DNA from 3 places in the Nonomuraea sp. 3-1Str genome. Region 1 is predicted to be linked to each of the others. Evidence: riboswitches for the same ligand, from Rfam matches in the RefSeq annotation. Region 1 holds a riboswitch; each other region holds the start of a gene.
What was found. A riboswitch is a leader RNA that binds a small molecule or an ion and turns the genes downstream of it on or off. The one in region 1 is predicted to bind thiamine pyrophosphate.
Positions count from the first base shown of each region.

Region 2: linked by a shared signal. The riboswitch ahead of MTP10_RS32500 (FAD-dependent oxidoreductase) and the one ahead of MTP10_RS04000 (cytosine permease) in region 1 are both predicted to bind thiamine pyrophosphate.
Region 3: linked by a shared signal. The riboswitch ahead of tenA (thiaminase II) and the one ahead of MTP10_RS04000 (cytosine permease) in region 1 are both predicted to bind thiamine pyrophosphate.

Region 1 is NZ_JALHBK010000002.1:58,451-65,752, forward strand. It holds gene MTP10_RS03975 (DUF6412 domain-containing protein) at 1-195, shown strand, start outside; gene MTP10_RS03980 (membrane protein insertase YidC) at 246-893, shown strand; gene MTP10_RS03985 (ATP-binding protein) at 936-1,373, opposite strand; gene MTP10_RS03990 (ATP-binding protein) at 1,517-3,385, opposite strand; gene MTP10_RS03995 (methylated-DNA--[protein]-cysteine S-methyltransferase) at 3,479-4,039, shown strand; gene MTP10_RS04000 (cytosine permease) at 4,050-5,393, opposite strand; TPP riboswitch at 5,384-5,496, opposite strand; gene MTP10_RS04005 (alpha/beta hydrolase) at 5,690-6,688, opposite strand; gene MTP10_RS04010 (TetR family transcriptional regulator) at 6,778-7,302, shown strand, end outside.
Region 2 is NZ_JALHBK010000027.1:50,204-57,505, reverse strand. It holds gene MTP10_RS32520 (polyprenyl synthetase family protein) at 1-235, shown strand, start outside; gene thiE (thiamine phosphate synthase) at 281-916, opposite strand; gene MTP10_RS32510 (Rv2175c family DNA-binding protein) at 894-1,268, opposite strand; gene MTP10_RS32505 (FAD-dependent oxidoreductase) at 1,299-2,462, opposite strand; TPP riboswitch at 2,521-2,637, shown strand; gene MTP10_RS32500 (FAD-dependent oxidoreductase) at 2,627-3,952, shown strand; gene thiS (sulfur carrier protein ThiS) at 3,949-4,149, shown strand; gene MTP10_RS32490 (thiazole synthase) at 4,142-4,897, shown strand; gene MTP10_RS32485 (protein kinase domain-containing protein) at 5,115-7,283, shown strand.
Region 3 is NZ_JALHBK010000001.1:461,080-468,381, forward strand. It holds gene clpB (ATP-dependent chaperone ClpB) at 1-2,011, shown strand, start outside; gene MTP10_RS02515 (hypothetical protein) at 2,234-2,848, shown strand; TPP riboswitch at 2,863-2,958, shown strand; gene tenA (thiaminase II) at 2,950-3,660, shown strand; gene MTP10_RS02525 (hypothetical protein) at 3,766-4,296, opposite strand; gene MTP10_RS02530 (hypothetical protein) at 4,503-4,868, shown strand; gene MTP10_RS02535 (TetR family transcriptional regulator) at 4,881-5,525, opposite strand; gene MTP10_RS02540 (SDR family oxidoreductase) at 5,595-7,302, opposite strand, start outside.

The DNA of each region.
Region 1 (7,302 bases):
CTGGCCGGCGTCACCATGGTGGCGGTCCTGCTCCTGGTGAGCTGGGCCGCCAGGCTGCTGCCCGTCGTGGGCGGCCGCGGGCCGAGCTTCCCCATGGTGTACGCCCGGCGGACGGCGTTCCAGCGTCAGCGTGATCCCGGCGCCGCCGGCCGGCCGCGCCCGAGAGCGCCCTCACCCAGCCCCGCTTCCGTCTAGCGGGGCTCGTCTCGTCGAGCCCTCGTCACCTGCACGTCGAGGAAGGGCTCATGATCGATTCTCTTGTCACGCTTCTCGTCGGCATGTCCGGAGGCCACGCGGCCGTCGCGATCGTGCTGTTCACGCTGGCCGTACGGCTGCTGCTGCTCCCGCTGAGCGTCCGGCAGGCGCGGGCCGCGCGCGTCACCGAACGCCTGGCTCCGAAGGTCCGGGCCCTGCGCAAGCGGTTCGAGCGCAACCCGGAGCGGCTCAGCAAGGAGCTGTCCCGTCTGTACGCGAACGAGGGCAGCTCGCCGCTGGCCGGAATCTTGCCCGGGATGGCCCAACTGCCGTTCATGTGGCTGATGTACCGGGTGGCCACCCATCCGACTGCCTTGGCCGGTCATGACCTTCTGGGCGCCCCGCTGGGCCAGCAGGTTGCCGGAATTGTCACCCATTACGGACTGATCAGTTGGCCCTTTTCGGTCTTCATTGTGGTGATCGCCCTGGTCACGCTGGTGGCGTGGCTCCAGGCGCGCCGGATCAGGGCCACACTCCCCGAGGAGCAGCCGGCGCTGATGCGGAGGATCATGCCGCTGATGCCCTTCGGCTCGGTCCTGGCGGCCCTGGTGATGCCGCTCGCCGCCGCCCTGTACCTGCTGGTGTCCAGCGCATGGACGTACGGTGAACGGACGGTGCTCACGCGCCGGTTCGCCTGACGGAGAGCGGGCGAACGCCCGGACAAAAACCGAGAGGCCGGCTCAGCCGGCCTCTCGCAGTGCTGCGACCTGGCCTTTCATGGTGCCGTTGCCGTCGGGGGCCGGCAGGACGGCCCAGACCGTGGTGGTGTCTCCGTCATGGCGCACACCCCAGCTCTCGGCGACGTACTCCACGATGCCCAGACCCCGGCCGCCGAGGGAGGACAGCGTGGGACGGCCCGCGCGCGGCTCGGTCGCCGCGCCTCCGTCGCTCACCGCGACCTCGATGTGGTCGTCGTTGCGCAGCCAGGTGACCTTGACCATGCCCGACGGCAGCGGATGCGCGTGCCGCAGCGCATTGCTGAGCAACTCGCTCACCACGAGCACCGCATCGTCGATCGCGGCGGAGAAGACGCCGCAATCATGCAGGTCAGTGCTCAGACGCTGGCGGGCAACAGCGACGCTGGACGGCGCGTACGGCAGCAACACCACGCTTGACACACCCACCTCCCCGTCTTCATGTGCCCCCCGCGGGAACACTCCCCGGTACGACCGAAATGCCCCGTTACTCGATCCCAGAAACCGGATCTCGATCACAGCTTGTCCACATCGGACGATAGGTCAGCTCAACCGTGACCACCTCGTTACCACACCGGTGTGTCGGTTCCGATAGGAGCAGCCGCGTTGAGCACCATCCGCATCCGGGTGCCTCCTCCCGGTCGCGCATGGGCGCTCACGTCGCCGCCCTGGGCCCTCGCGAGGCTGCGGACGATGTAGAGCCCGAGCCCCACGCCACCGAACCTCCTCCGGTCACCGCTGTCGACCTGGACGAACCTCTCGAAGATCCGTTCCCGGTCGGACGCGGCGATGCCGACGCCCTCGTCGTCGACGACCACGACCACCCTGTCGTCCTCCGGCCATGCCTGGACCCTGATCAACCCGCCCTTCGGTGAGTACTTGAAGGCGTTCTCCAGCAGCTGGCCGAGCACGATGTCGGTGGCCAGCGCGTCGCCCTTCACCCACGGCAGGCCGCCGGGGATTTCCACCTCGACCCGATGCGTGTCGGACAACTCGGGCAATCCTAGCGTTGCCGCATTAATCCGCTCAGCCAGGTCGAATGCCTCCACCCGTACCTTGAGCTCGTCGGCGCCGGCCCGCGAGCCGAGCAGCAGGTGGTCCATGAGCGTCCCCAGCGACCTGGCCCGCTCGGCGATCGTGTGGACGGCGGAGCGGCGCTCGGGATCGCTGAGCTTGTCCCAGCGGGCGTCGAGGGTGCTGGCGAAGCCCCGCACGATCGTGATGGGGGTGCGCAGCTCGTGGCTGGTCGTCGCCAGGAACAGGTCCTTGGCCTCCTCCAGCTCCTTGGCGCGCGTCACGTCGCGGAAGTCGACCACCATCTCGCCGGTCTCCTCCACGCGCGCGCTCACGACGTCGAGCCAGCGACCCGTGTCGAGCTGAAACGTCAGCTTCTCCCCCGGGCTGGGCAGGGGGAACGGCGGCGGGCCGCCGCGCACGTCGTCGACGGGCAGCCCGGTGAGCTCGGCCGCCGCGGGGTTCCACCGGATGACGCGGCCGGCCCCGTCGAGCACGGCGATGCCGTCGGCGCTGGCGTCGAACACCGCCTGCTCGTGGGCCCGCTGCCGCACCGCCTCCTGGTAGGCCATGGCGTTGCCCACCGCGATGCCGGCGTGCCCGGCCAGCAGCTCCAGCAGCTCCAGCTCCAGGTGGCCGGGCTTGCGCTGGGCGTACAGGGCGTAGAGGGCGCCGTACGGCCGCCCGCCCACGGCGGCCAGCCCCAGCGCGATCGTGTGCAGGCCGGTCAGCTCCGCCCACAGCAGTTCGTCGAGCCCGTGGGACTCCAGCAGGACGGTCTTGCCGGTGCGCAGCAGCTTGTCCACGAGGCTGGTGCGCAGCCCGGCCGTGGCGTCCTTGAGCGTCTCGGGCAGCCGGTGGGTGCTGACCACGCGCAGCCGTTCGCCCTCGATGAGCACGAAGCCACCCGCGTCGGCGCCCGTCAGCTCGGTCAGGCTGCCGGCGATCCGGTCGAGGACGGCGGGCAGCTCCAGCTCGGCGTTGATGTCGCCGACCACGTCGGTCAGCCGGCGTACCAGCCGGACCCGGCGCGCCATGCGCTCGCTCGCCGCCTCCTCGGCCGCCGCGCGGTGGTGGACGCACACGTATCCCACCACCGAGCTGCCCATCACCAGCGGCCCGATGTCGACCGTCACATCGAGCACGCTTCCGTCGCGGCGTAACCGCTTGGTGCGCAGCGTCACCTGGTCGCCGGTACGCGCGCGTTCGAGTACCGCGTTGTGCTCAGCCGTCAGCTCCCCCGGCACGATCGGCGCCCTGCGGCCCAGCATCTCCTCGGCGGTCCAGCCGAAGAGCCGCTCGGCGGCCGGGGTCCACACCAGCACGGTCTGGTCCCGGTCGAGCGCGATCAGCGCGTTGGGCGAGCCGGCGAGCACCGCGCGAGCGATCTCGTCGTCACTGCCGGCCCACTCGTCACCCACACCTCCATAGTGCCCGCGCTGCGCGGCCGCCGTCGGCCGATCCGTCCGATACGCTGCCGATCACGACCTACCAGGTGAGAAGAGGGTGAGCGGATGTCGAGCGGTGATCTCGATGCCCTGCTACGGGTGACCTCCGCCACCTACCGCGGGGAGACCCCGCCCGACGTCGCGTTCGGCACCTATGACGGCGCCGTGGGGCGACTGGTGCTGGCGGTGTCCGGCAAGGGGATCGTGGCGTGCAGCTTCGAGGACGAGCACGCGGTGTACGAGCGGGTGACGCGGCACGTGGGCTCGTTCATCGGGCCCGACCCCGGCCGGCTGGACCCGGTGCGCCGGGAGCTGGACGCGTACTTCTCGGGACGGCTGCGGGCCTTCACCACGCCGGTCGACCTGGCCATCGCCACGTCGTTCGCGCGCACGGTGCTGCAGAAGACCATGGCGGTCCCGTACGGCACGACGGCGACGCTCAGTGAGATCGGCGAGCACATCGGCCGGCCACGCGCGCTGCGGGCGGTCGGCAACGCGCTGATGGCCAACCCGGTGTGCGTCATCGTGCCGTGCCACCGGATCGTGCCCGGCGACGGCGCGCTCGGCGACTACGCCGGGGGCGTGAACGCCAAGCGCCACCTCCTCACCGTCGAGTCCCGCTCCTGATCACGAGCTGTCAGACGCGGTCGGCGTAGGTCCGGCGCCGGACCAGGCCGAGGGCGAGCGTGACCAGGGCGGCCACGAGCGCCGCGCCGAGCGCGCCGTTCATCCACGGCTGACGGGTGAAGCCGATCGCCTCGCGCACCCCCGCCCAGAGGCCGTCCCACGCCCCGACGGTCGGCGTCGAGGTGGTCAGCCAGTACGCGGCGAAGCCGAGCACCCAGGGCACCAGCATGGACCAGCGCGACGGCGCGTCCTCGTCGGTGTTCCACCGGGCGGAGCCGCCGAGCACGAAGTAGTCCACGGCGAGGACCGCGAACATCGGCACGAACACCGCGCCGATGATGCCGAGGAACGCCCCGTAGGAGTTCACGTCCACCACCAGCGCCACGGCCGTGGTGACCACGCCGATGGCGACGCTGAAGACGCGGCGGTCGACGCGGGGCATGAGGTTCTGCAGCGAGAGGGTGGTCGAGTAGACGTTCGCGAACGACTGGTCGGTCTCGCGCAGGACGAGCACGGCGAAGAACAACGCGCCGAGCGGCGCCGCGACGAACGTCCCGAACACCGCGGTGCCGTCCGCCTGGACCGCGGCCGCCCCGGCGATGGCCACCGCGTACACGCCGAGCCCCAGGCAGGCCACCTGGGCCAGCGTGTAGCCGCCGACGACGCCGGTGAACGCGGCGGCGCTCGACCTGGAGTGCCGGGCGAAGTCGGCGGCCATCGGCACCCACGAGACCGACAGCGCGATCACGTAGTCGACGGCCGGCGCGAACGCGTGCCACGAGCCGCCGGCCTGCGGCTGAGCCTGGCCGAGGAAGTCCACGGCGAACCAGGCCAGCGCGATGACCACGGCGACCGTGACGTACCGGCGCAGCAGCCGCACCGAGCCGAGCGGCCAGATCGACAGCGAGGTGGTGAGGACCCCGGCGACGATCACCCAGACCGCGTACGGCACCGCCGGACCGAAGATCGCGCTCGCGCCCATGGAGATCACCCAGAGCTCGAAGGCGCCCCAGCCGACCATCTGGATGATGTTGAGCACCGTCGGCACGTACGACAGCCGTGCCCCGAACAGCCCCCGGAGCAGCACCATCGAGGGCCGTCCGGTCTGCGTGCCGGGGATGGCGGCCAGGCCCACCATGGCGGTGCCGACGAGGCTGCCCACGACCGCGGCGGTGAGGGCCGCGGCCACGCTCAGGGGCGCGCCGCCCAGCGGGTCGAGCAGGAAGAGCGCGCCGGAGAAGCCCAGCAGGCTCACCCCGAGGTTGGCCCAGAGCGCGCCCTGGTCCAGCACCCCGAGCGTCTTCGGCGGGGCCTCGTCGAGAGTCAGCGGGACTTCGTTGACGGCATGCGTCATCACACACTCCCTACGCCGGCATTACCCGGACAGGTTCATGCGGTCGGCAGCAGCGGTAGCTGCCCTCTCAGCCCGGTGGCCCCGAGCTCCCGCGTCGGCTCATGCAGTTAGCGCCCTCATATTGCCTCATGAGAGGACATCTGGCCACAGTGAGCCGGATCTCAGATCGAGCCTGGCCGGCAACCGCCCGCGACCTGGGCGCCGTCGCCCTGCCCTGTCGCCCTCGCTGCGCTTAGTCGACCATCGGGCCGGAACCGAGCAGGGCGGAAACGTAGAGCGCGTCCGGTGACGCGTGCTCAAGCGCCGTCGAGAAATTCGGCGACGACGGGGTTGGCCACCGCTGGGCAGTCCTCGTGGACGTTGTGGCCGCATCCGGGCAGGACCCGGGAGGCGGCCCCGGGGATCCGCTTGGCCATCGCGGCGGCCTGCCACGGCTCGTCGAACCGGTCCTCGCCACCCCACAGCACCAGGGTGGCCGCGGTCACCTTGCCCATGAGGCGCTGGGTGACGGTGTAGTCGATGTTGCGCTGCGAGGCCCATAGAGCCTCGCGGTTGGCCGGCCGGCTCATCGGCGCCCAGTCCTCGGCGACGACCTCGTCGGTGACCCGTTCGGGATTCGCGAACGCCTTGCGCAGGACGCGGGCGGCGTCGCTCTTCCGCATGAGCTTGCCCATCACCTCGCCGACCACGGGGAACTCCAGGGGGCGCCAGTCCCAACCAGAGGGCACGTTCAGGCCGGTGGAGCCCATCAGCACCAGCCGGTCGACGCGCTCCGGATAGCGCTCGGCGAAGTACAGCGACCAACTGCCGCCCCAGGAGTGCCCGACCACGGAGGTGGTGCGCAGGCCCACGGCGTCCATGAAGGTTCCCAGGGCGCCGGCCATGGCGTCCAGGTCGTAGGAGAAGCCGTCCTTCTTGAGGGTGGTGTAGCCCTGACCGGGCAGGTCGACGGCATAGACGGTGTGGTCGGCGGCCAGGGCAGGGACGGTGTCCCGGTAGGAGTAAAGCCACTGCCCGCCGCCCGCGACCAGCACCACCGGCGAGCCATGGCCAGTCTTCGTGTAGTGGAAGCGGGCGAGGAGGGTGTCCGCGTAGCGGGAGTCGATCCGCGCCAGGTAGGGCGAGGCGTAGGCGGTCGCCGACGGCTGCCACGCGTAGGCGATGACCAGCGCCGAGACGCTCAGCACGGCGAGCAGGCCGCCCAGGGCCGCCAGGGCGCGGCGCAGCCACCGGCGCTCGGTCCCTGGGTGGACGTCGGGACCGGGCCCGGATGCGGGTGCAGCGGTGGTCGCCACGTTCATCAGCTCCTACAATCGTAGAAATTTCTTCAACGGTTATAGATCTGGCTCCTACGGATGTCAAACCTCTGGGCATACTGGGGTGCATGACCACTGGGAAGACCGAAACAGGCGGGCGGGGCGGCCGCACCGACACCCGCACGCTGCTGCTGGACACCGCCATGGCGGTCATCGCCGAGCACGGGCTGCGGGGTCTGACCCACCGTGCGCTGCAGGAGGCCGCCGGCGTCAAGCACGGCTCAGTGACGTACTACTTCAAAACCTGGGATCTGCTGGTCCTGGCCGTGGTCGACCGCATGGTCGAGATCGAAAAGGATCGGTCCGCGCCGGTGGTCCACGACCTGGTGCGATCCCTGGCCGTCCGGCCGCAGGGCCAGGATGCCGAGCCGGACTACGACCGGATCGCCGCCCTGCTGCAGCAGTGGTGGACTGCGAGCCGGGGCCTGCTGCTGGCCCGCTTCGAACTCGACCTGGCCGGGGCCAGGGAGCCCGCGGTGAGAGAGGCGATGGCGCGGTGCGGCGCGGAGTTCCGGCGGGCCGCCGAACTGATCACCCTGGCTGCCGGATCGCCCGAACCCGAACTCGATGCCCAGGTCCTGGTCAAGCTCATC
Region 2 (7,302 bases), on a different contig from region 1:
CCCCACGCAGGCCGCGCTGGTGCGGAGCCTGCTCGGCGACCCGGGACTCGACGACCGGGGCGTGGCGGCGCTGCGGGAGGTCATCGAGGACACGGGAGCGCTGCGGGAGTGCGAGGACCTGATCGGGGCGTACCTGCAGGAGGCCCTGGCCTGCCTGGACAAGGCGCCGATCACGGCCGGGGCGCGCTCCGCGCTGGCCGACCTGGCCGTCGCGGCCACCTCCCGCAAGGCCTGACCCTCCCCCGCGCTTCCACGGGCGCGGGGGAGCGTCGTGACCGGGTCAGCGGGCCAGGCGCTTGGCGAACTCCGCCGCCGCCGCGCCCGGGTCGTCGGCCTCGGTGATCGCCCGCACCACGACGACGCGGGTCGCCCCGCACGCCATGACCTCGTCGAGGTTGTCCAGGTCGATGCCGCCGATGGCGAACCACGGCCGGTCCGTGGCGATCGAGGCCGCGTGCCGCAGCAGCGACGGCCCCGGCGCGGGACGGCCCGGCTTGGTCGGGGTGGGCCAGGTCGGCCCGCAGCAGAAGTAGTCGACGCCCTCCTCCACCGCGGCGGCGGACGCCTCGGCGGTGGAGTGGGTGGACCTGCCGATGAGGATGTCGTCGCCGAGTATCTCCCGCGCGACGCCCACCGGAAGGTCGTCCTGCCCCAGGTGGAGCACGTCGGGCCGGGCGGCGTAGGCCACGTCCGCCCGGTCGTTGACGGCCAGCAGCCTGCCGTGCCGGTCGCAGGCGTCGCGGAAGACCTCCAGCAGCTCGAGCTCCTCCCGCGCCTCCAGGCCCTTCTCGCGGAGCTGGACGACGTCGACGCCGTTGGCGAGCACGGCGTCGAGGAACTCGGCCAGGTCACCGCGCCGGCGCCGGCCGTCGGTGCAGAGGTAGAGCCGGGCGTCAGAAAGCGAGGGCCTGGGCACGCCGCTTGACCTCGGTGTGGCGGCCCGCGCGGATCGCCTCGACGGGCGAGCCGGGCAGCGAGTCGTCCGGGGTGAACAGCCACCGCAGCGCCTCGGCGTCGTCGTAGCCCGCGTCCAGCAGCACGGTCAGCGTGCCGGGCAGGCCCTTCATCACGTCCCTTCCGTCAAGGAACACCGCGGGCACGTGCGGCCCGCCGCTGCCCCGGCGCACGCCGAGCAGCTTGTGGTCCTTGAGGAGTTGCTTGGTCCGCCCGAGCGAGAGCTGCAGGCGGTCGGCCACCTCGGGGAGAGTGAGCCACTCGTTGACGAGCTGGTCGGTCTCCCGGTCGATCTGTGCAACAGAAAGCGTCACGAAACCACAACTACCACATGGCGCGCTTGCTCAAACAACACAATCCCGTAGAGGGACATCGGGATCTACCAGGCGTTCCGGGTCCATCCGGTGCCCCGCCTCGATGATGCGGCGGCCCTGGACGAGGTCGCGGGGCCGGTCCACGGCGAGCACCGCGGCCAGCGCGCCGTCGCCGGTCAGCCAGCAGGCCGACCACTTGCCCTCCGGGGCGCCCCGGTACAGGAGGCGGTCGCCGGCCGGATGGTGGCCCGCGTACTGGACCATGTGGCCGAACTGCTCGGACCAGAAGTACGGCACCGGGTCGTAGACGGCCTCCTCGCCCAGCAGGGTGGCCGCGGCGACCTCGGGCGCGCCGAGTGCGGTGTCCCAGTGCTCCACCCGCAGGCGCGTGCCGTAGCGGCGCGACCACCAGGCGGCGCAGTCGCCCACCGCGACCACGCCCGGCAGGGAGGCGCGCAGGTGCTCGTCGGTGACGACGCCGTTGTGCAGGTCGATGTCGGCGCCCGCCAGCCACTCGACGGCCGGGCGGACCCCGATGCCGGAGACGACCACGTGCGCCTCGACGAACTCGCCGTCCACCAGCCGCACCCCGCCCTCGTCCACTGACGCGACCATGGTGTCCAGCCGCAGGTCGACGCCCTCGTACCAGCCGGTGGTGCGGGCGCCGATCCCGGCCCCGACGGCGTGGAAGAGCGGCGCGGGTCCGGCCTCGATCACGGTCACCTCGCAGCCCGCGCGGCGGGCGGCCGTGGCCACCTCGGCGCCGATCCAGCCGGCGCCGACCACGGCGACGCGGGCGCCGCGGACCAGCCGGGCGCGCAGCTCCAGGGCGTCGTCGAGGGTGCGCAGCACATGCTGCGGCCCGTCGCCGGGCAGCGTGATCGGCTCGGCGCCGGTCGCGATGACCAGCCCGTCGTACGGCAGCTCCCCCTCGCCGGTCTCGACGACGCCCGGACGCAGGCCGGTGGCGCTGACACCGGGGCGGAAGTCCACCTCCAGCGTCGCGAGGTCGGAGTCGACGAAGCTGGAGTCGCTGGTGCCCAGCAGCACCGCCTTCGACAGGGGCGGCCGGTCGTACGGGCGGTGCCGTTCCTGTCCCAGGAGGGTGATCTCGCCGCCGAACCCCCTCGCCCGCAGGGCCTCGATGCTGCGCACGCCGGCCAGGCCCGCTCCTGCCACCACGACACGGTTCACGGTCAAGACCATAACGGGGCCGCCGCCTGCGCTCCGCACCGAGGCCGTAGGCTGGAGGGGCAAGACGCGCGGGAGTCCGGCCGTGACCGGGCTGAGAGGAAGGCTTGACCGGGCCTTCGACCGCAATCCACCTGATCCGGATCATGCCGGCGAAGGGAGCGCGCATGGAGCTGGTCGTGGGCGGCGGGATCGTCGGGCTGTCGATCGCCTGGCGACTGTCGCGGGCGGGGCGGCCCGTCACCGTGGTGGACCCGGCCCCGGCCTCCGGGGCCTCGCACGCGGCCGCCGGCATGCTGGCGCCCGTCAGCGAGGTCGCCTACACGGAGGAGCCGCTGCTGCGGCTGGGGGTGGCGTCGCTGCGCCGCTGGCCGTCGTTCGCCGCCGAGCTGGCCGAGGACGCCGGCCTGCCGCCGGGCGTCCTGGCCCCGTCCCGCCCACCCGGGCCCTTCGGCGGCGCCCGTCCCGTGCCGTCGTCCCCTGCGCGGTCGGGACCCGTCCCGTCGTCCCCTGCGCGGTCGGGACCGGTCCCGTCGTACGGGCTGGACTTCCGTGCCGACGGCACCCTGGACGTGGCGTTCGGCGCGGACGACCTGGCGGCGCTGGACGAGCTGGCCGGGTTCATGGGCAAGCTGGGGCTGCCGGTGGAGCGGCTGACGGGCCGGGAGTGCCGCCGCCTGGAGCCGATGCTGGCCCCGTCGGTCCGGGGCGGGCTGCTGGCGCCGGGCGACGCGTGGGTGGACCCGCGCCGCGTCACCGCGGCCCTGCTGGCCGCCCTGGAGCGGCTGGGCGTCCCCGTGGTGCCGGCCCGGGTGTCCGAGCTCCTGCGTGCCCCCGGCGGCCCTGGTGACGGCTCCGGGCGCGGTCCGGCGGTCGTGGGCGTACGACTGGACTCTCCGGCGGACGGCGGGGACCTGCCGTCCGAGATCCGGGCCGACGGGGTGATCCTGGCCGCCGGAGCGTGGAGCGGCGAGCTGTACGACCTCCCGATCCGGCCGGTCAAGGGCCAGATCATGCGGCTGCGCTCCCCCGAGCCGCTGCTGGGCCGGTGCGTGCGCGGCATGGTCCACGGCGCCCCCGTCTACCTGGTGCCGCGGGGCGACGGCGAGCTCGTGGTGGGCGCCACGCAGGAGGAGATGGGGTTCGACACGCGGGTGACGGCCGGCGGCGTGTACGAGCTGCTGCGCGACGCCCGGGAGCTGGTGCCCGGCGTGACCGAGCTGGAGGTGGCCGAGGTGGTGGCGGGCCTGCGTCCCGGCACCCCGGACAACCTGCCGCTCATCGGCCCCGCCGGCGTCCCGGGGCTGACACTGGCGACCGGGCACCACCGCGGCGGGGTGCTCCTGGCGCCGCTCACGACGGCGATCCTCCTGGGCGAGGAGCCCGAGTCGGCGGCCCTCTGCTCCCCGGCCCGCCACCAGCCGGCCCCCGGCGCTCACGACAGGCCCTCCGGCCCCTACGACGGCAACTCCGGCTCCGAGGAGATGGGATGAGAGTGACGATCAACGGCAGCCAGCGCGAGGTGCCCGACGGCACCACCGTGGCGCAGGCCGTACGGATCCTGACCACCGCCACCACCGGCGTGGCGGTGGCCCTGAACGACGAGGTGGTGACGCGCGGCTCGTGGGACACCACGGCGCTCGGCGACAGCGACCGCGTCGAGGTGCTCACGGCGGTGCAGGGTGGATGACCTGATCATCGCCGGGGAGAAGTTCTCCTCCCGGCTCATCATGGGCACCGGCGGCGCGCCCTCGCTGGAGGTGCTGGACCAGGCCCTCGCCGCCTCCGGCACCGAGCTGACCACGGTCGCGATGCGGCGGCTCGACCCGTCGGCCCGCGGCTCGGTCCTCGACGTGCTGCGCGTGCGCGGCATCAAGGTGCTGCCCAACACCGCGGGCTGCTTCACCGCGGGCGAGGCCGTGCTGACGGCCAGGCTGGCCCGCGAAGCCCTCGGGACGAACTGGGTCAAGCTTGAGGTCATCGCCGACGAGCGGACGCTGCTGCCGGACCCGATCGAGACGTTCGACGCGGCCGAGCGGCTGGTGGCCGAGGGCTTCGTGGTGCTGCCGTACATCGGGGACGACCCGGCGCTGGCGCGCCGCCTGGAGCAGGCCGGCTGCGCGGCCGTCATGCCGCTGGGCGCGCCCATCGGCTCCGGCCTCGGCATCCGCAACCCGCACAACATCGAGCTCATCGTGGAGGCGGCCTCCGTGCCGGTGATCCTCGACGCGGGCATCGGCACGGCCAGCGACGCCGCGCTGGCGATGGAGCTGGGCTGCGACGCCGTGCTGCTGGCGACGGCGGTCACCCGCGCGCAGCGACCCGACCTGATGGCGGCGGCCATGCGGGGCGCGGTCCAGGCCGGGCGACTGGCCCGCCAGGCCGGGCGCATCCCGCGCCGCCGCTACGCCGAGGCGTCCTCCCCCATGAACCCATGAACCCGTGACCCCGTGACCCGGTGAGCTGGGCCCCCACGGATCGGGTCAAGCCGGCCCCGGCGTCACGCCGGGGCCCGCGGGGCCTCCGTGAGCCGGTGGATCCCCTGGTCCCGGAGTGGCCCGGGAGGTCAAGAGAGGGCGCGGCAGGGGCCACGGCTCCGCATCGTTTCGGGTGGTCGCACCCTGGCGGTGGCCAAACGCCCGTAAACTCGGCGGCGTGGACACGACGACGGCGGACCCCCTGGTCGGGCGACTCCTCGATGGGCGCTACCGCATCGAGTCCCGGATCGCGCGGGGCGGCATGGCGACCGTCTACCTCGCCCTGGACGTCCGGCTCGACCGCACGGTCGCGCTGAAGGTCATGCACCGCTCGCTCGCCGAGGACCCGGCGTTCGTGCGGCGCTTCATCGGCGAGGCCAAGTCCGTGGCCAGCCTCTCCCACCCCAACGTGGTGCACGTCTTCGACCAGGGCACCGACGGCGACGTCGTCTACCTGTCGATGGAGTACGTGCCGGGCCGGACGCTGCGCGAAGTACTGCACGAGCGGGGCAGGCTGCCCGCCCGCGAGGCGCTGGAGATCCTGATCCCGGTGCTCGCGGCGCTGGGCGCGGCCCACCAGGCGGGCATGGTCCACCGCGACGTCAAGCCGGAGAACGTCCTGATGACGGCCGACGGCCGGGTCAAGGTCGTGGACTTCGGGCTGGCCCGCGCCATCGAGGCGACCAACCAGACCCGTACCGGCGTGATGATCGGCACGATCGGCTACATGTCGCCCGAGCAGGTGACCACCGGCCGCGCCGACGTCCGCACCGACGTCTACGCGGCCGGGATCATGCTGTTCGAGCTGGTGACCGGCCAGCAGCCGTACGACGGCGAGACGCCCATGTCCGTGGCCTACCGCCACGTGCACGACACCGTCCCGGCGCCGTCGTCGCTGACCCCCGACGTGCCTCCGGTGGTCGACGCGCTGGTGGCGCACGCCACGGCGCGCGAGCCGGACGCCCGGCCCGCGGACGCGACCGCGATGCTGGTGGCGGCCGTCGAGGTGCACCGCCAGCTTCCCCGGCTGACCGCGCCGGGCCTCTCCCACTCCCCGGCGCAGCACTCGATGCCGGGCACCGGCTCGTACGCCCCCTCGGGGCCGCTGGCGGCGCCCACGGCACAGCCGTCGTCCGGCGCCCACCCCTTGCCCCCGGGACCCCGCACAGGGGCACACACGGGGGCGCACACAGGGGCACACACGGGGGCTCGCACCGGGCCGCAGAGCGGCGCCCGGCCCACCGGCCCGGCGGCCGGCGGCTACGGCTCGCAGCCCGCCTCCCAGCCGGGCCTGCCTCCCGGGTCGCCCGCGATGACGCTGGCCATGCCGCAGGTCCCGCCCGGCGGGGCGGCCGGCCCCAGCCCCACGGTCGTGCAGCCCCGGATCGAGGGGCCGGCCGAGCACACGGGCGGGCGGCGCGGCGGGTTCCGGCCGAGCTGGATCATCATCGGCCTGGCCGTCGTCATGGTGGCGGCGATCGGGCTGACCGCCTGGTACGTCTCCCGTCCCCAGTACGTGGCCGTGCCCGCCGACCTGGTCGGCAAGGACGTCTCGATCGTGGAGCAGAAGCTCACCTCCGGCGGCTTCAAGGTGCGCCTGGCGCCGGGCGAGTACAACGACAAGGTGAACGAGGGCCTGGTGCTCCGCATCGACCCCGTGACCGGGCAGCAGGTCCTGGCCGGCGCGACCGTCACCCTGGTGCCCTCCCTCGGTCCCAAGCTGGTGCTGGTGCCCAAGGTGGCGGGCATGTCGGCCGACGACGCCCGCGCCACCATCGCCAAGGCGGGCCTGACGGTCGGCAGCGTCCGCCGGCTGGCCAGCCCTGACGTGGCCCGCAACACGGTGATCCGCACCTCGCCGCTGGTGGGCGAGAAGCTCAAGGAAGGCTCAAAGGTCTCCATCTACGTGAGCGCCGGGCTGACCATGCCGGACGTCAGCCACATGCCCAAGGACCAGGCCGCCGCCTACCTGCAGGAGCAGGGCTTCCAGGTGCAGGTCAACGAGGTGGATGACGACGCCGAGCCGTGCACGGTCATCGCCCAGGCGCCCAAGGCCGACGCCGAGGTGGACCGGGGCGCGGTGGCGATGGTCACGGTGGCGCGCTGCCAGACCGACATCGGCGAGTGGTTCCGCAGGGGCGACAACGAGGCCCGCGAGGACCAGCAGTTCCAGATGATCCCGCAGGTGATGGGCAAGAACATCAACGACGCCCGCCAGGAGCTCCAGCAGCTGGGCTGGAGGGTCAAGGTCCGCAAGCTGGGGCGCGGCAGCGGTGTCGTCCGCTTCCAGCAGCCCCTGCCCAACAGCGAGCGCCCGCCGGGCTCCGAGGTCACCCTCTGGCACTGACGTCCCCCGCGCGGGGGAC
Region 3 (7,302 bases), on a different contig from region 1:
CCGCCGCGTGGTGCAGGTGCTGTCCCGGCGCACCAAGAACAACCCGGTGCTGATCGGCGAGCCCGGCGTCGGCAAGACCGCCGTCGTCGAGGGCCTGGCCCAGCGGATCGTGGCGGGCGACGTGCCCGAGTCGCTGCGCAACAAGCGGCTCATCTCGCTCGACCTGGGCGCGATGGTGGCGGGCGCGAAGTACCGCGGCGAGTTCGAGGAGCGGCTGAAGGCCGTGCTGTCCGAGATCAAGGAGAGCAACGGCCAGATCGTCACCTTCATCGACGAGCTGCACACGGTCGTCGGCGCGGGCGCCGCCGAGGGCGCGATGGACGCGGGCAACATGCTCAAGCCCATGCTGGCCCGCGGCGAGCTGCGCATGATCGGCGCGACGACGCTCGACGAGTACCGCGAGCGCATCGAGAAGGACCCGGCGCTGGAGCGCCGCTTCCAGCAGGTGTACGTCGGCGAGCCGACGGTCGAGGACACCATCGCGATCCTGCGCGGGCTGAAGGGCCGCTACGAGGCCCACCACCAGGTGCAGATCGCCGACAGCGCGCTGGTGGCCGCCGCCGCCCTGTCCGACCGCTACATCACCAGCCGGTTCCTGCCCGACAAGGCCATCGACCTGGTCGACGAGTCCGCCTCGCGGCTGCGCATGGAGATCGACTCCCGGCCCGTGGAGATCGACCAGCTCCAGCGCAACGTCGACCGCATGAAGATGGAGGAGCTGGCCCTCTCCAAGGAGACCGACGACGCCTCGCTCCACCGGCTGGAGCGGCTGCGCAAGGAGCTGGCCGACCGCCAGGAGGAGCTGAGCGCCCTCGTCGGCCGCTGGGAGCGGGAGAAGGCCGGCCTCAACAAGGTCGGTGAGCTGAAGAAGCAGCTCGACGAGGCGCGCGGCTCGGCGGAGCGGGCGCAGCGCGACGGCGACTTCGAGGCGGCGTCCCGGCTCATGTACGCCGAGGTGCCGAGGCTGGAGCAGGCGCTGCGGGAGGCGTCCGAGGCCGCCCAGCCCGACGACGCCATGGTCAAGGAGGAGGTCGGCCCCGACGACATCGCCGAGGTCATCTCGTCCTGGACGGGCATCCCGGCCGGCCGCCTGATGGAGGCCGAGACGACCAAGCTGCTGCGCATGGAGGACGAGCTGGGCAGGCGCCTGGTCGGCCAGCAGCAGGCCGTCCGCGCCGTGTCCGACGCCGTCCGGCGCAGCCGGGCCGGCATCGCCGACCCCGACCGGCCGACCGGCTCGTTCGTGTTCCTCGGCCCGACGGGCGTGGGCAAGACCGAGCTGGCCAAGGCGCTGGCGGAGTTCCTGTTCGACGACGAGCGGGCGATGACCCGCATCGACATGAGCGAGTACTCCGAGAAGCACAGCGTCGCCCGGCTCGTCGGCGCCCCTCCCGGCTACGTCGGCTACGAGGAGGGCGGCCAGCTCACCGAGGCCGTGCGGCGCAGGCCGTACACCGTGGTGCTGCTGGACGAGGTGGAGAAGGCCCACCCCGAGGTCTTCGACATCCTGCTCCAGGTGCTGGACGACGGTCGGCTCACCGACGGGCAGGGCCGCACGGTCGACTTCCGCAACACGATCCTGATCCTCACCTCCAACCTGGGCTCCCAGTTCCTGGTGGACCCGACGCTGGAGGGCGACGCCAAGCGCGAGGCCGTGATGGGCGCGGTCCGCGGCGCCTTCAAGCCGGAGTTCCTGAACCGGCTCGACGACGTGATCCTGTTCGACGCGCTCGGCTCGGAGGAGCTGGCCCAGATCGTCGACCTCCAGGTCGACCGGCTGGCGAGGCGGCTGGCGGACCGCAGGCTGACCCTGGACGTCACTCCGGCGGCCCGCGAGTGGCTGTCGCTCACCGGCTACGACCCGCTGTACGGCGCCCGTCCGCTGCGCCGCCTGGTGCAGTCGGCGATCGGCGACAAGCTGGCCAAGGCGGTGCTGTCGGGCGAGATCGTGGACGGCGACAAGGTGCTGGTCGACCTCGGCGACGACGAGCTGACCGTCAAGCGCGCCTGACGCGCGACGTACCGACGACAAGGCCCCGGGGCCGGTCTTTCCGGCCGGCTTCCCGGGGCTTTCGCGGGCCCGGGTCCGTGTCGCGGCCCGCTCGCCGGTAAGGGCTGGTCCACCGTTCGGCCAAGCCCGCCCCGGCGCACCGCTTCCCTGGCTAGCTTCGGCCTTCGTCCGAGATCCGCCCGGCGTCCGCCCGGGCAGCCGTACCGACGAGGGGGACGTCCAGTGTCAGTGTCATCCCGGTCCTATCCCAGGTCATCCCGGTCCTGTCCCGGCTTTCGGGCCGTCGCGGCGGCCACGCTGAGCGCCGGGGTCATCTGGATCATCGCGGCGCCGCCTCCCGTCCTCGCCCTCACCCATGCCCTCACCCCCGTCCCGGCCGGGGACGAGGGCGGGGCGGCCGGCGAGGAGAGCGCCGCCGCGGTCGCGGCGCGGACGGCGGAGCGCCTCGGCCTGACCGGCCCCCGCGGCGCCGGCTCCCCGATGGTCGCCCCCGACCTGACGGCCACGGCCGCGGGTGTGCCCGTCCTTCCTCCCGGCGCGCGCAATCCCTCGGGCCTGTCCGACGTGTCCACGATGGCCGCCGCGCCCGACCTGCCCGGTCTGCCGGCGGCTCCGGCCCGGCCCGTCCGGACGTTCGACGGGGTGCCCGTCTCGGGGGCCCCGGAGCCGGCCGTCCGCCGTCAGCACGCGCACGAGGCGCCGGACCGCGCACCGAGCCGCCGGGACGCCGCCACCCACGCGGAGGGGCCGCGCACCGGGGCCTCCCGCGTCGCGGAGCCCGGCGTCACCTCGCTCGGCGACGTCGGCACCCTCCTCCCGAGCCTGCCGCTGGGATGATCCCTGTTACGGTGGACCGTGACGCGGGGTGCCCGGAGGGCCGGGCTGAGATCACACCCGTCGAACCTGATCTAGTTCGTACTGGCGAAGGGACGTCGACGTTGTCGTTCTGCGACGAGGTCTGGGCGAGCACCGCCACGCTGCTCGACGCCATCCATCGGCACCCGTTCAACACCGCCCTCGGCGGCGGCACCCTGAGCCGCGACCGGTTCACCTTCTACCTGGTGCAGGACGCCCGCTACCTGGCGGCGTACGCGAAGGTGCTGGCGACGGCGTCGGCGCGCGCCACCGAGCCCGCGGACGCCATGTTCTTCGCCCAGAGCGCGCACACGGCGCTGGCCGTCGAGCGCGCCCTGCACACCGGCTACCTCGACGGGTTCGGGCTGAGCCCCGAGCACGTGGCCGGCATCCGCACCTCACCGACCTGCCTGGCCTACGCGTCGTACCTCCAGGCGACGGCTCTCAGCGCGCCCCTCCCCGTGCTGGTCGCCGCGGTGCTGCCGTGCTTCTGGGTCTACCAGGACGTCGGAACGGCCCTGCTGGAGCGCACGGCCGGCCGGTCCGGCCACCCGTACCAGGCGTGGATCTCCACCTACTCCGACCCGTCGTTCGCCGCCTCGGTGACACAGGTGCGCGCCATCGCCGACCGGCTGGCCGGGACCGCCGACCCCGCCACCCGCCGGGCCATGGCCGAGGCGTTCTGCCGGGCGACGGAGTACGAGTGGATGTTCTGGGACAGCGCGTGGCGGCTGGAGACGTGGCCCACCGGCCAGTGGCTGGCGACCGGCGCGGAGGCCACGGCCGCCCTCTGACCCCGGATCACCCGTACGGCCTGATCGCGGGCATGCCGACGGCAGCGAGCGCCCCTCGGGGCGCACCCCGGGCCGGACAGGACGCCCGGCCCCGGAGAGCCCGGCTCAGGACACCAGGGCGTCGAGCTCGTCCTCGGGCAGGCCCAGATCGACCCGGATGCGGTAGCGCGTGCGCAGCAGCGCCACATGCTCCGGGTCGTCCTCGTCACTTGCCAGCACGGCCTGGGTCACCCATTCGAGCCCGGCCGGCAGATCGCCGTACGCGACGAGCGTCTCGGCGATCGTGTGGGAGGTCGCCGTGGTGATCCCGCCCTCCGCGCGGATCGCCTCGATGACCTCCCTCGCCTCAGCGGGACGGTCGAGCTCGAAGAGCGTGTCGGCGATGCCGGCGCGTGGGTCGATGAGCGACTCACCGCCGTCCTCCACCGCGCGCTGGAAGCACTCCAGGGCCCGGGCGGGCTGCCCGGCGGAGCGCCATTCCTCGGCCGCGAGGACCAGGATGGACGCCCTGGAGACGTCGCCCGAGGAATAGCCGAGCGCGACGTCGTACAGCCGCCTGGCAAGGGAGCTGTGGTCGTCGGCCAGCAGAGCCTGCTCGAGCAGGCGATCAAGGTGCTCACGGGTCACATGCGCCACACCGCGAGACTACCGAGCCAGGTGCCGGTTTGCCCCGGCAATGCACATCGCCGATCCGGCACGACTTTGGCAAGGTCATGTCAAAGGATGCCCGCTTCCGGCGTGTCTTCGCAGGCCGTAGGGCATATAGCGGTCGCGCGCACCGGCGAGGGGGAGGGGCTGCGATGGGCATCTCCAAGCAGACGACCTTCACACTCTCCTGTGCCGTGGCGCTTTCGGTCCTGGTTCCGGGTGCGGCCGGATACCTTTCCGGACGGCTCGCCGCCGTGGAATCGGCCGAGCGCGAACTCCACGCGATCGAGACCCGGCTGGACGCCCGGGAGGCGCGAGAGGACCGCCAGGCGTGGCCGGTGGCGCTCCCGGCGCCCTGCGACGGTGCCCCGACGGCCAAGGACCGCGAGGGGCGCGCCCCCGCGCCCCGGCAACGCGTGACGCCCTCGCAGGCGCCCCAGGCCGGCGAGGCACGCCCGCCGGCCCCCGACACGCGCCCGCCGGCCCCCAAGGTCCAGCAGCCGCACCCGGCGCTCGGCTGGCTCCCCGAGCTCATCCAGCGCCTGCGCCTGAACGACTGACCACTCGGGGAGTCAGGCCGTCTGCGGCGTCCAGGAGCGGAGCTGGCGGGACAGGAAGCCGCGGATGAGCTGCTTGGCCGCCGCGATGATCTCCGGCTCGCCGTTCGGGTCGCGGCGGAAGGCGAGCTTGAGCACCGCGTCCCCGGCCTCGACCGCCACCAGGACCGCCACGTCCAGCTCATGGCTGTCGGCCAGGCCGAACTCCTGGAGCAGCAGCCCGCGCAGCCGTCCGGCGATCACCGTGTTGTTGTCGGAGTCGGAGTCGAGGAGGTTGAGGTCGACCACGTCGCCGAAGTGCAGGCTTCTGAAGCCCCGGACGGTCCGGTGCATGTCGACGTACTCGTCGATGATCGCGTCGACGGCCTCCCACCAGCCGACGTAGTCCTCCTCCAGGAACCTGCGGCCGACCCTGGAGACGAACTGCTCGACGTTGCGCCGGGTCAGCTCCTGGGTGATGGCCCGCTTGTCGGGGAAGAACTGGTAGACCGACCCGATCGCGACCCCGGCCCGGTCGGCGATGCGGGTGGTGGAGAGCGACTCGTAGCCGATCTCGTCGAGCAGCTCGGCGCAGGCGTCGAGCATCCGCTCGACCCGGCGCGCGCTGCGGCGCTGCGCCGGCCGTCGCCGTAACGGCTGGGGTCGCACGCATTCGTCCATCTGGGGTGACAGCACGAGTTCCATCTTTCCCCCAAGGACACGATCGTTATCTGGCAATCAGTGGATTTCTCACGGCTCCAGGTGAGCCGTATGAGAGTTCGGCCGGTGGCCGAGGCGGCGGGCCGTGCCGGAGAGCCGGGCCAGCACCCGGGCGGCGCCGGGCGAGAGGCGTGACAGGGCGTACCCGAGCTTGCCCTCGGCGTTGACCAGGACGACGGCCTCGTTCCGGTGGACGGCCCGCAGGATGTGCGCGGCGACGCGCTCCGGCGGGTAGCCGCGCCGCTCCAGCGCCGTCACCGAGATGTCGCGGAGGTCGGTGCCGACGTACGTGGCGTGACGGGCGATGTTCGTGGAGACGAAACCGGGACAGATCGCGCTGACCCCGATGCCCTGCCCGGCCAGCTCGGCCCGCAGGCAGTCGCTGAGCGTCTTCACCGCCGCCTTGACCGTCGAGTACGCGGGCAGCAGCATCGTGGGCGCGAACGCGGCCAGCGAGGCGACGTTGACGATGTTGCCGCCTTCGCCGCGTTCGACCATCTGCGCCGCGAACAGGCGACAACCGTGGACCACGCCCCACAGGTTGACGTCGATCATGCGCCGCCAGTCCTCCACGGAGTGGTCGAGGAAGGCGCCGGCGACGAGGATGCCGGCGTTGTTGACCACGATGTCCGGGACGCCGTACTCGGCGCGGACCTGCTGGGCGAAGCTCTCCATCCGGGCGGCGTCGGCGACGTCGACCTGCTGGGCGTGGGCCGTGCTGCCGAAGTCCTTGGCGATGCCGGCGGCCGTGCGGGCCGCCGCCGCCTCGTCCACGTCGGCGCAGACCACCTCGGCCCCGTGGGCGGCGAAGGCTCGGGCGGTGGCGCGGCCGATCCCGCTGCCCGCGCCGGTGACGACCGCCAGCCGCCCCGCGAACGCCTTCTCCCTCCCCGGGGAGGACTCCTGCCGGGCGCGGCGCAGCCCCGGCGGGGCCTCGGCGCCGTCCACGTGCGCGGCGAACTCGGCGATCATCCTGGCCACCACGTCCGGCCGGCCGCGCTGCGCCCAGTGTCCCGCCACGATCCTGCGATGCCAGAACCTCGGCGCCCACCGCCCGAGCGAGGCCAGCAGCGCCGGCGAGACGAACGGGTCACGGGTGGTCTCGATGAGCTGCACCGGCACGTCCACCACCGGATCGCCGTGCGACGCGGTGTGGCGGGGCCGCAGCCCGGGGCCCATGTTGCGGCGGTACATCCACAGCCCGTTGGCCGCGTCCCTCGACAGCGTGTCCGCGGGGTGCCCGGCGCGCGGCTCGACGCCGTCGCGGACCCGCATGCTCCGCTCCAGCACCGCCGGCATGAACGTCCGCCATGCCGTCTCCGGCAGCGCCGGGGTCTGGAACACGCCGATGTACCAGGACCGTGCGAGCTGCGAGGCGACCTCCGCGGGGCTGCCCTCCCGCATGAACCGGCCGGCCTGGGCCAGCCCCGGCCCGCCGAAGCTGGTGAACGACGCCACCCGCTCCCGGATGCCGGGCCTGCTCACCGCGTCCCAGCCCTGGAGCGAGCCCCAGTCATGGCCGACGAGGTGGACTGCGGGCTTGCCGATCGCGTCGAGCACCGCCGCGAGGTCGCCCGCGAGGTGGTCGAAGGTGTAGTCCGCGTCGTCGGCCGGCGCGGTGGAGCGGCCCGCGCCGCGCACGTCGTAGCGCACCACGTGGAAGCGGTCGCGCAGCCGCTCCGCGACCTCGTCCCAGACGCGCTGGGTGTCGGGATAGCCGTGAACGAGCAGGATCGTC